DNA from 3 places in the Paenibacillus sp. FSL R7-0345 genome. Region 3 is predicted to be linked to each of the others. Evidence: riboswitches for the same ligand, from Rfam matches in the RefSeq annotation. Region 3 holds a riboswitch; each other region holds the start of a gene.

Evidence for each region. A riboswitch is a leader RNA that binds a small molecule or an ion and turns the genes downstream of it on or off. The one in region 3 is predicted to bind thiamine pyrophosphate.
Region 1: linked by a shared signal. The riboswitch ahead of NST84_RS09595 (thiamine phosphate synthase) and the one ahead of NST84_RS01905 (ABC transporter substrate-binding protein) in region 3 are both predicted to bind thiamine pyrophosphate.
Region 2: linked by a shared signal. The riboswitch ahead of NST84_RS12795 (ATP-binding cassette domain-containing protein) and the one ahead of NST84_RS01905 (ABC transporter substrate-binding protein) in region 3 are both predicted to bind thiamine pyrophosphate.

What each region holds. Positions count from the first base shown of each region.
Region 1 is NZ_CP152002.1:2,306,943-2,310,217, forward strand. Features, by position in the region: gene NST84_RS09585 (NUDIX domain-containing protein) at 1-3, opposite strand, end outside; gene NST84_RS09590 (SDR family oxidoreductase) at 244-1,113, shown strand; TPP riboswitch at 1,170-1,271, shown strand; gene NST84_RS09595 (thiamine phosphate synthase) at 1,397-2,026, shown strand; gene thiS (sulfur carrier protein ThiS) at 2,023-2,226, shown strand; gene NST84_RS09605 (thiazole synthase) at 2,317-3,081, shown strand; gene thiH (2-iminoacetate synthase ThiH) at 3,115-3,275, shown strand, end outside.
Region 2 is NZ_CP152002.1:3,024,607-3,027,881, reverse strand. Features, by position in the region: gene NST84_RS12805 (DHA2 family efflux MFS transporter permease subunit) at 1-903, opposite strand, end outside; gene NST84_RS12800 (TetR/AcrR family transcriptional regulator) at 1,052-1,669, shown strand; TPP riboswitch at 1,735-1,836, shown strand; gene NST84_RS12795 (ATP-binding cassette domain-containing protein) at 2,028-2,714, shown strand; gene NST84_RS12790 (ABC transporter permease) at 2,695-3,275, shown strand, end outside.
Region 3 is NZ_CP152002.1:436,787-440,061, forward strand. Features, by position in the region: gene NST84_RS01895 (ABC transporter permease) at 1-263, opposite strand, end outside; gene NST84_RS01900 (thiamine-binding protein) at 260-550, opposite strand; gene NST84_RS01905 (ABC transporter substrate-binding protein) at 602-1,660, opposite strand; TPP riboswitch at 1,791-1,899, opposite strand; gene NST84_RS01910 (hypothetical protein) at 1,971-3,275, opposite strand, start outside.

The sequences.
Region 1 (3,275 bases), 1.9 Mb from region 3:
CATAACTCTTGCGCCTCCCTTTACGCTGCTTTTTTCCAGCCCTCTTAGACACCTTGATACATTATATCCGCACAACAGGCAGGCAACGACTGAATTTTTTTGTTTGGCCAGCTTTTAACTGTGGTAAGTAACATAGCGTAAGCGAAAAAGCGCTTAACAAACAGCGCATAAACCAGCTATCCTTAGCCATCCTAATACGATGTATAACTTCGAGAAGTGTAAAAGCGAAAGGAGAAATGGATCATGCCAGACAATCAGCAAACTAAAAAAACATTGCCCCCGCAGGTACAGGACCAGCAGCCCGGTATTGAGAGTGAGATGAATCCGTTGCCGGAGTTTGAAACCTCCACCTATAAAGCAGCAGGCAAGCTGCTGGGCAAGGCAGCGCTCATTACCGGCGGAGACAGCGGAATCGGCCGGGCGGTAGCTGTACATTTTGCCAAAGAGGGCGCCGATGTCGTTGTTTCCTATCTGAATGAGCATAGTGACGCGGAGGAAACGAAACGCCAGGTTGAGCAGGAAGGGCGTAAGTGCATTCTTGTAGCCGGAGATATCGGAGTAGAGGCTTTCTGCCAGGACCTGATAAACAAGACGGTCGAGGGACTCGGCAAGCTGGATATCCTGATCAACAATGCAGCTGAGCAGCATCCGCAGGACAATATTGAGGACATTACCTCCGAACAGCTGGAGCGGACATTCCGCACGAATATATTCTCGATGTTCTACCTGACCAAGGCAGCGATGCCGCATCTGAAAAAAGGGTCGACGATCATCAACACGACTTCGATTACAGCCTACCGGGGAAGCCCGCAGCTGCTGGATTACTCATCCACGAAGGGCGCGATTCTCAGCTTCACCCGCTCCCTGTCGATGAATCTGGCGGAAAAAGGCATCCGTGTTAACGCGGTGGCTCCCGGCCCGATCTGGACGCCGCTGATTCCTTCCACCTTTGATGCGGAAAAAGTCAGTGAGTTCGGTGCCACGCAGCCGATGAAACGTCCGGGACAGCCGGAGGAGCTTGCGCCAGCATATGTGTATCTGGCTTCCAGTGACTCCTCTTATGTCAGCGGCCAGGTCATTCATGTAAACGGCGGCGAGATTATTAACGGATGATCTGGATTTTTTATGCAAAATAGTGTTATTATATATGACGTCAGTAACAGCATATGAACTGTCACTAGGGGTGCCGCAAGGCTGAGACGAACGTTTGGTTCGGACCCTTTGAACCTGATCTGGTTTATACCAGCGTAGGGAAGTGGATGAACGTTGTTTTGCAGTGCGAACGGTCCGGAGATCCGGCTGTTATTTCTGTATACGTTTTTCACCGCCTCCTGGTTGGAGGCGGTTTTTTTGTGTGGATCTGAGAAATGAAAATGAAAGGGAAGGTGGAGGAGCGTTGGCCGAAATACATCTGCTCTCGGACGGGAAGCTGGATGCGGTTCAGTTTGCTGCCCTCGCAGCCGCTGTTCATCCGCAGCTTGACTATATTCATTTACGTGAAAAGAGGTTATCGGCGCAGGAGCTGCTTAATATGGCTTTAATCCTGCTGTCAGAGGGTGTGCCTGCCGCCAAACTGATTATCAATGACCGGCTGGATGTGGCAATGGCTCTTGGAGCTGCCGGTGTTCAGCTGGCCTGGAACAGTCTGCCTGTCTCTGCTGCACGGCTGGCAGCGGGCCACTCCCTGCAGCTGGGATCATCGGTGCATTCCGCTGCAGAGATTATAGAAGCGGGTAATCAGGGTGCTGATTATTGTCTGTTTGGACATGTGTTTGCTTCAATCAGCAAACCAGGCCTGAAGGAGCGCGGTTTAACTCTTTTGAAAGAGGCTGTGAATACTAGCAATATTCCAATAATCGCACTCGGGGGCATTACGCCGGAGAATATGCCGCAAGTGCTGCAGACTGGTGCAACAGGGATAGCGGTAATGTCCGGCATATGCGGCGCGGATGATCCTGCATCGGCTGCACAAGCCTACAGGACCGCAGCTGATGGGGCTGCCGCCAAAGGAGGTGAGAAAGCATGAATCTCATAGTCAATGGCAAAGCAGAAATATACAAAGAGAACTGCAGGACCGTGGCTGATTTGCTTAGTCTGCCTGCCTGGAACAGAAAAATGGTTATTGTTGAGCTGAACGGCGACATTGTTGCCAGGGAGAACTATAATACCGCTCTTCTGGGCGAGGGGGACAGGATTGAGGTGGTGCATTTTGTGGGAGGAGGCTAGTTTTCCTTATTAAAGTAGATGGATTCCGGGGGATATTTTGCGTAGCTTACAAAAAGCGGGTTACAAATTTAAATGCAGGAGGCTTATCAGATGTCAGATCCTTTAATAATCGGAGGCCAGGCCTTGTCCAGCAGACTGTTTATCGGAACCGGGAAATACAGCCGGAATACCCTTATCCCTGAGGTGGTGGAAGCTTCGGGCTCACAGGTCATTACAGTGGCCCTCCGGCGTGTAGACCCGGACAGCAATGATAATATCATCAGTCATATTCCGGACCGTATGATCCTGCTGCCCAACACTTCCGGTGCCCGGACTGCTGAAGAAGCGGTCCGTATAGCCAGACTGGCCAAGGCTTCCGGTCTAGGCAATTGGGTAAAGATCGAAGTAATCAATGATCAGAAATATCTGCTGCCCGATAATGCGGAAACGATCCGCGCCACGGAAATTCTGGCCTCCGAAGGCTTTGTGGTGCTTCCTTATATGAGCCCTGACTTATCCGCAGCCCTTCGCATGCAAGAAGCGGGTGCTGCAGCAGTCATGCCGCTTGGATCGCCCATAGGCACAAACCGGGGGCTAAGAACACGTGAGCTGCTGCGCATCCTGATTGCGGAGCTTGACCTTCCGGTTATTGTAGATGCCGGAATAGGCAGGCCGTCTGAAGCAGCAGAAGCGATGGAGATGGGCGCTGCCGGTGTGCTGCTGAATACGGCTATCGCCACCGCACGGAATCCGCAGCTCATGGCTTCGGCATTCCGCGATGCCGTAGCTGCAGGCCGTAAGGCCTACCTGGCCGGATTGGGCCCTGTTGAGGAGACGGCTGCAGCTTCGTCGCCACTGACGGGATTTCTGGACTGATAGACATAGGGACAAGCGCAAAGGAGGAGTGAAATGGGGTTTTATGAGACCGCCCGCCGTCTAAGCGAGCAGGCAGATTCTGAAATATGGGAGAAGTATACTAAGGACGATGTAATGCGTACACTCCGGAAAGAACAGCTGGATGAGCGTGATCTGCAGATTCTGCTGTCTCCTGCAGCGGCAGACTGCCTGGA
Region 2 (3,275 bases), 2.6 Mb from region 3:
GCCGCGGGCCTGCTGCAGAAACTGCGGCAGCAGGAACAGGGCGCCGTACAGGCCGAACTGGGCAATCCACTGGACGAGAATGCCTGTGCTGAAATCGACTGATCGCAGAATACGCAGCTCCAGCAGCGGTGTCTTGGATCGCAGCTCAGCGATAACAAAAGCAATCAGGGCGGCCAGTCCCAGCGCAAGGCCGATCAGTGTTTTATTGGAGGACCAGCTTTCTGCCCCCTGACTGACCCCGTAGGTCAAAGAAGCAAAGGCCAGCGGCCCGAGGATCATGCCCAGCTTATCCATTCCCGGTACCTGTCCGCGTTTGGCATTCGGCAGCTTGCGCATCCCGATCAGCAGGCAGACAATCCCTATCGGGATGTTGATCAGAAAGATCCATCTCCATGAGTGATACTGGACCAGCCAGCCGGACAAGACCGGCCCGATTGCCGGAGCGAACAGTACGGGTATACCCATAATACCCATCACAATACCGACCTTGCTCTTGGGTGCCAGCTTATATACATAGGCCATACCTACCGGCAAAACGCAGCCTCCGCCAAGACCCTGCAGCACCCGGAAGGCAATCAGCCATTCCGCACTGTTTGGTGTAGCACACAGAATGGAGCCTATAGTGAATACGACCACTGCGGTCAGGAAAACGGTTTTGGCCCCGAAGCGGTCAGACAGCCAGCCGGACAGCGGAATAACGGAAGCCTGTGCCAGCATATAGCCGGTCACAATCCATTGCAGTGTCGTCAGATTGGTGTTAAAATCCTCTACCAGCGTGGACAAGGCCACATTCATCGCCGTGCTGTCGAGCACAACCATAAATACACCCAATATAATGGCCAGCAGCGGTACCAGAATACCGGATAAGCGGAATTCGGCGTCGTCCTTTATTACTCCTTGCATCCTTTTCTCCTCCTGTGCTTGTGCGCGTTCAATGTCATTGACCGCTGCACCCTTCTCTCTATATAATGACTCTGCGGACAATTGTCCGTTCATTCATCAACAGTCTACGGACAATTGTCCGCTGTGTCAATAACCGAAAGGAAAAACCATGAATCCCTCTAAACCTAATGACTCATCCGCCGCACCTGACCTGTATAAAGAACGTATCCTCGAGGCCGCACGCGAGCTGTTCACCGCAAATGGGCTGGAGGCTGTCAGCATGCATGCCATCGCCAAAAAGGCTGGCATCGGCCAAGGCTCGCTATACCGCCGTTTTACCGATAAAGGTGAAATCTGTTCATTGCTGCTGCGTGACAGTACGGAACGTTTTTTGTCCAGTCTGGAAATGGAGCTGGCGCTTCCAGAAGCAGAGAGTGATGCTCTTGGCCACCTGCGGCGCAGCATCAGCCGGATTGTCGGCTTTATCGAGCAGCATGCCGAGCTGCTGCAGCTGATCAAATCGGAGTTCACCGGCAAGAAACAGCTTACCCAGTTTGAGCATCCTTTTTTCCGCAGATTGAATGAATTCCTGACCCAGCTGCTCACACGCGCTGCTGCCGCCGGTGAGATTACTGATGTTGATCCGCAGTTCACAGCCACAGCCCTGATTGCCGTGCTCAGCCCGGATTTGTACCTGTATCAGCTGAAGCATCACAGCTCAACCAAAGAACAGATTACGGACGGAATTCTCGCCCTGTTCGTGACCGGAATCCAAAAAAGGCAATAAGCCTCTCTTTACAAACCTCCAGGTTATGGTATATTAATTAGCAATTACGAATTGAATAGGACCTGTTATTTCACTAGGGGAGTCGGCCGACTGAGACGGAGCTAAGCTCCGGACCCTTGGAACCTGATCTGGATCATACCAGCGGAGGGAAGTGGAGCAGAAATGATCAGCGTTGTCTTAACCACCCGGCAGACTGTATCTTTCAGACCTCTTTATTTCCTCCGGAAATGAAGGGGTCTTTTTGCGTTCAATGTTTGTCGTAATTCAAGGAGGTAAGTAGACTGCCATGCTCTCAGTTACCAATCTTAGTTATTCATACGGCACCGGAACAGGCGGACCTGTGATCTCAGGACTCTCCATGAATGTTCAGAAGGGAGAGTTCATTTCGCTGGTCGGTGCCAGCGGATGCGGCAAAAGCACGCTGCTGCGCATCATCGCCGGTCTGCTCGAGCCTTCAGGCGGAGGAATTATATTTGAAGGCAGACCTTCTGGCAGCAGCGCTTCCCGGCTCGGCAGAATCGGATATATGCCGCAGCAGGATCTGCTGCTGCCCTGGAGAACCGTGCTGGATAATTGCCTGCTGGCCTGGGAGCTGCAGCGTAAAGGCAGCAGACAGGCTGCTGTGCAGCAGATCCGCAGCCTGCTGCACAGCCTCGGCCTCGCCGGCACAGAGAATGCTTATCCGGAGGAGCTGTCCGGGGGCATGCGCCAGCGGATTGCTCTGGCCCGGACACTGTCATCAGGGAGTGAGCTGCTCCTGCTTGATGAGCCTTTTGGAGCGCTGGATGCCATGACCAAGCGCAGCTTGCACCGCTGGCTGCTCGAGCTATGGAGCAGCCTCGGCCGGACCGTAGCGTTCATCACCCACGATCTGGAAGAGGCCCTGCTGCTCAGTGACCGGATCTGCCTGATGGAGCGCGGCAGCCTGCAGGAAATCACGGTTCCGCTGCCTCGTCCAAGGCAGGGACAGATGATCTATCAGCCGCAGTTTATGAGGCTGCGGGAAGAGCTGGAACGGAGGCTGCATGAGAGTATCCCGAATTAAGCTGAAGCTGCATACTTATGCCCCTGCCGCCCTTCTGGTGCTGATAATCCTAGCGGTCTGGGAAACCGGTGTACGGTTCGGAGGGGTTCCCGCGTTCATCCTTCCGGCACCTTCAGCTGTCTGGATTGCACTGGTGGAGCAGCGGGGCCTGCTGTTAAGTGTGCATCTGCCGGCAACCCTGCAGGAAATCCTGCTCGGGTTCCTGCTGGCCGCAGGCTGCGGTACCCTGCTGGGACTGGGGATGCATCTCTTTCCGCCGCTGGCAAAAGCGGTGTACCCGCTGCTGATTGTCAGCCAGACCATCCCGCTGATCGCGCTATCCCCCATCCTGATCATGTGGTTCGGGTATACACTCGGAGGTAAGATCGCGGTTGTCTTCCTGACCGCCTTCTTCCCCGTCGTAGTCAGTACATATGACGGCCTGCATAAAAGCGGCGAGCAGTACAAGGAGCTGCTGCTGACTCTGGGCGCAAGCCGCCGGCAGCTGCTGGTCAAAACACAGATTCCGCTGGCTCTGCCATCTTATTTCTCCGGGCTGAAGCTGTCCATTGTCTACTGCGT
Region 3 (3,275 bases):
AGCCAGGGCAGCAGATGCAGCAGCAGGGCCACGATCAGCCCGACGCCTGTGCCGATCGGGAAGCCGATCAGTGTAAGGCGCAGCGTAGCAGCGGTATGCGACCAGATGCTGGCGGCGTTATCTGCTGAAGACCGGGCAATCGCCCCGGGTCCCGGAAGAATCCACGCTTCAATGCCGAATGCGGATACGGCCAGCTGCCAGATCCCTAAAAACAAGACGACCGCCACTAAGGGCGGCCAGATTTGCCTGAAGTACGGTCTCAACGGTATTTCTCCGTCAGCTTGTCCATGCTGATGCCGTTCGGATTATGGGCGATTTTGATCTGGGAGATGACGCTTGGGCTGCCGGCTGCAACCAGCGCCTCATGCATCTGGCGGACAACCTCCAGCAGCTCGGTAATTTCGCCTTCCATTGTTGTTTCCAGCGGATTCACCTGATGTTTCACGCCGGATTGCTGGATCACTTCAATCGCTTTGTCTACATAAGGAATGGAATCCTCACCGTTTGGTGTTTTAGGGATTACCTGAATGCTTAACAGTGTGTTTGCCACAATAATCAACCCTCTCAGTGTATTGGAAATGCAGCTTGCTTCAAATTATATTTACTCCGCCGGCAAAAACTCGTTGGTAAACGTGCTGTCCACATCCAGCGGCTGATCCAACAGCTTCAGGCCGTACATCCAGTCGGCGTAATTCTGCCAGACTTCAGCCTTCTGCTCGCCCCAGCGGGCGGCATCGTCCGTATATTTCGGGCTCAGCCATTTCTGGCTGGCCAGGACAAGCTCAGGATCAAGCTCAGGTACTGCCTTGCTCAGGATGGCGGCTGCTTCCTCAGGCTGGTCGATGGCGTACTGGTAGCCTTTTGACGTAGCTTTCAGGAACGCTTTTACCAGCTCAGGCTGTTCAGCGATTTGTTTTTCACTGGTTGTAAGAACCGGAGTGTAGTAATCAAGCTGCGGCGCGTAGTCCTTGAGGTACAGCATATCCAGCGGCTCGCCGCGCAGCTCGGCCTCAATACCGGTCCAGGCATAGAAGATCCAGGCGAAATCAATGTCGCGCTTTACGGCAGTGAAATAGTCGGCTTCACCGATATTCACCAGCTTGACCTTCTTCACATCGCCGCCTTCCGGGTCCATGATCGCTTTCATCGCCGCTTCTTCAGCCGGTGATCCCCAGCCTCCGTAGGTTTTGCCTTCAAAATCCTTGGGTGATGTGATGTTACGGTCCTTCGGTGCTGCAAATCCTGAAGTATTATGCTGAATGATGGCAGCAATGGATACCAGCGGCACATCCTGCAGACGGGCCAGCGTCAGCGCTTCCTGGGCACTGATACCGAAAGCGGCTTCGCCTGAGGTCACCATCGTATCAGCCCCGGCCGCACCCGGCTGGACAATCTCGACGTCAAGGCCTTCTTCCTCGTAATACCCCAGTTCCTTGGCCGCGTACAGACCGGTATGGTTCGTGTTTGGCGTCCAGTCGAGCGCGACCTTGATCTTGGTCAGTGCCGCTGGGGCATTTGCGGCTGCTCCAGCGGATGCTTCCGGAGAAGCAGCTGCGTTCCCTCCATTACCTGCATTCGTTCCGTTGTTGCTGCCGCAGCCGGCAATGGCCAGGGCCAGTACACAGGTCAGGCTGAGCATTAAGTTTTTTTTGACTCCCATTTCTCTTTGTTCACTCCTTCCAGCAATCCCTAGTCTTCCAGTTTCTAAATCTGATATGCAAAAAAAGCGCCCCGATCATCGGGACGCCAGTCATTTGCGCAAGGTTGCAGGCTCCGGCCGCAGGGGACCGGGGAGCAGTTATGAATTCCTACGCTGGCATTATCCAGATCAGGTATAAGGGTCAGTATCTTGCGGGATACAATCTCAGCCGGCCAATTCCAGCACCCCTGGTTCTATGAAGTTATCGGGTATTGCTTATTCTACGCTGTATTATAGACGCACCGGCTGGGGTTGTCCAGTAGCAATCTCCCTACTCATTGGAGTAATACCGCTTTCTGCGGCGGCGGCGGATGCCGTTCCACAGCTGCTTCATTGTCAGGAAAAGGCTGACGGCAATCCCTGTAAACGTAAGGAACAGCGCGAAATACTCAAAAGGCGAATACTCTGTCATTTTGCTCCAGTCAATCGGTGCCTTCAGGTCCTCAATGACCTGGTTCATTCCGTAAATACCGCTGACAACCGTAAATACGGTAAGGATCATCAGCAGCGTATCCTGACGTTTAGCCTGAAATTTATCCTGGTACTGGAACAGGTCATCCAGCGTCATTTTGACCTCATCGAATAGGGCATCATTGCCGTAAACCCTCCGCAGCTGGAAAAAAATCTCCCGGCCCTGAGACTGCGAAATAAGCTCCATAAAATAGAATTTGGCCGAAAATTTATTTATGAGGAAGATCAGGCTCTCAATTTCATCGTAGTCACGGTTAATGCGCAGACGGGAGTGCAGATTGGACAGTTTCAGCAGCACAATTTTGTGGAAAATACTCAGCAGCAGCCCGTAATAATATTCGCCGTACATCTGGTTGATCAGCTTGGTGGCAGTTTCGGGTTTGGCTCTGCTCAGGCAGCAGAAGGTCTGCTCGTTGGTCATATAATAAGTGTCGGGACCCCATCGGTTGTAGGAATGCTCCCGGCAGTAGCCTTTGATATAATCAGGATCGCTTGCGCTCATATATGGATTGCCGCCTCCATCCAGACCGTCCAGCTGGGAGGCGCGGAATCTCAGCCGGATATCAAGGTCTTCTTCGTCCCCGTCAGGAACAAATCCGTAAAAGGCCTGAACCGTCATCCGCTCATCAACGAAAAAAGGCAGGGTTTCGAAATAGGCGCCATCCAGCTCTGACTGGTCCAAAAACGGTTTAAGGCTGGGTACGAGGTACTCGAACACAAAATCTTCGACCTGCTCATAGGATACGTCACCGTTATGAACGGAGGTTCCCTTATCCCGCAGGTTAGCGTCCTCCAGGGTACGGAACCGGTCGGCGAATTCCAGCGCTACGCTGAACGGCAGCTTATCCTCCTCAATGCGCACCCGTATGGTCACAAAACCCAGCTGAAACGGACAGAGAAATACATCAGTGGACAGCACCCGGAAAGCGATGGAGCGCCCCGGCATCTTAAGCGTACAGTCCAGATTGTTTACCTTGGAGAAGCGGCGGAAGGAATCCTTATCCTTCTCTCTCGGGAAGAGTACATGAGCGGCAAAGGGGAGATAGCTGCGCTCCATTTTTTCATGGGATACACAGTAGCCTTCCCCGTAATAGGCATCTTCAAG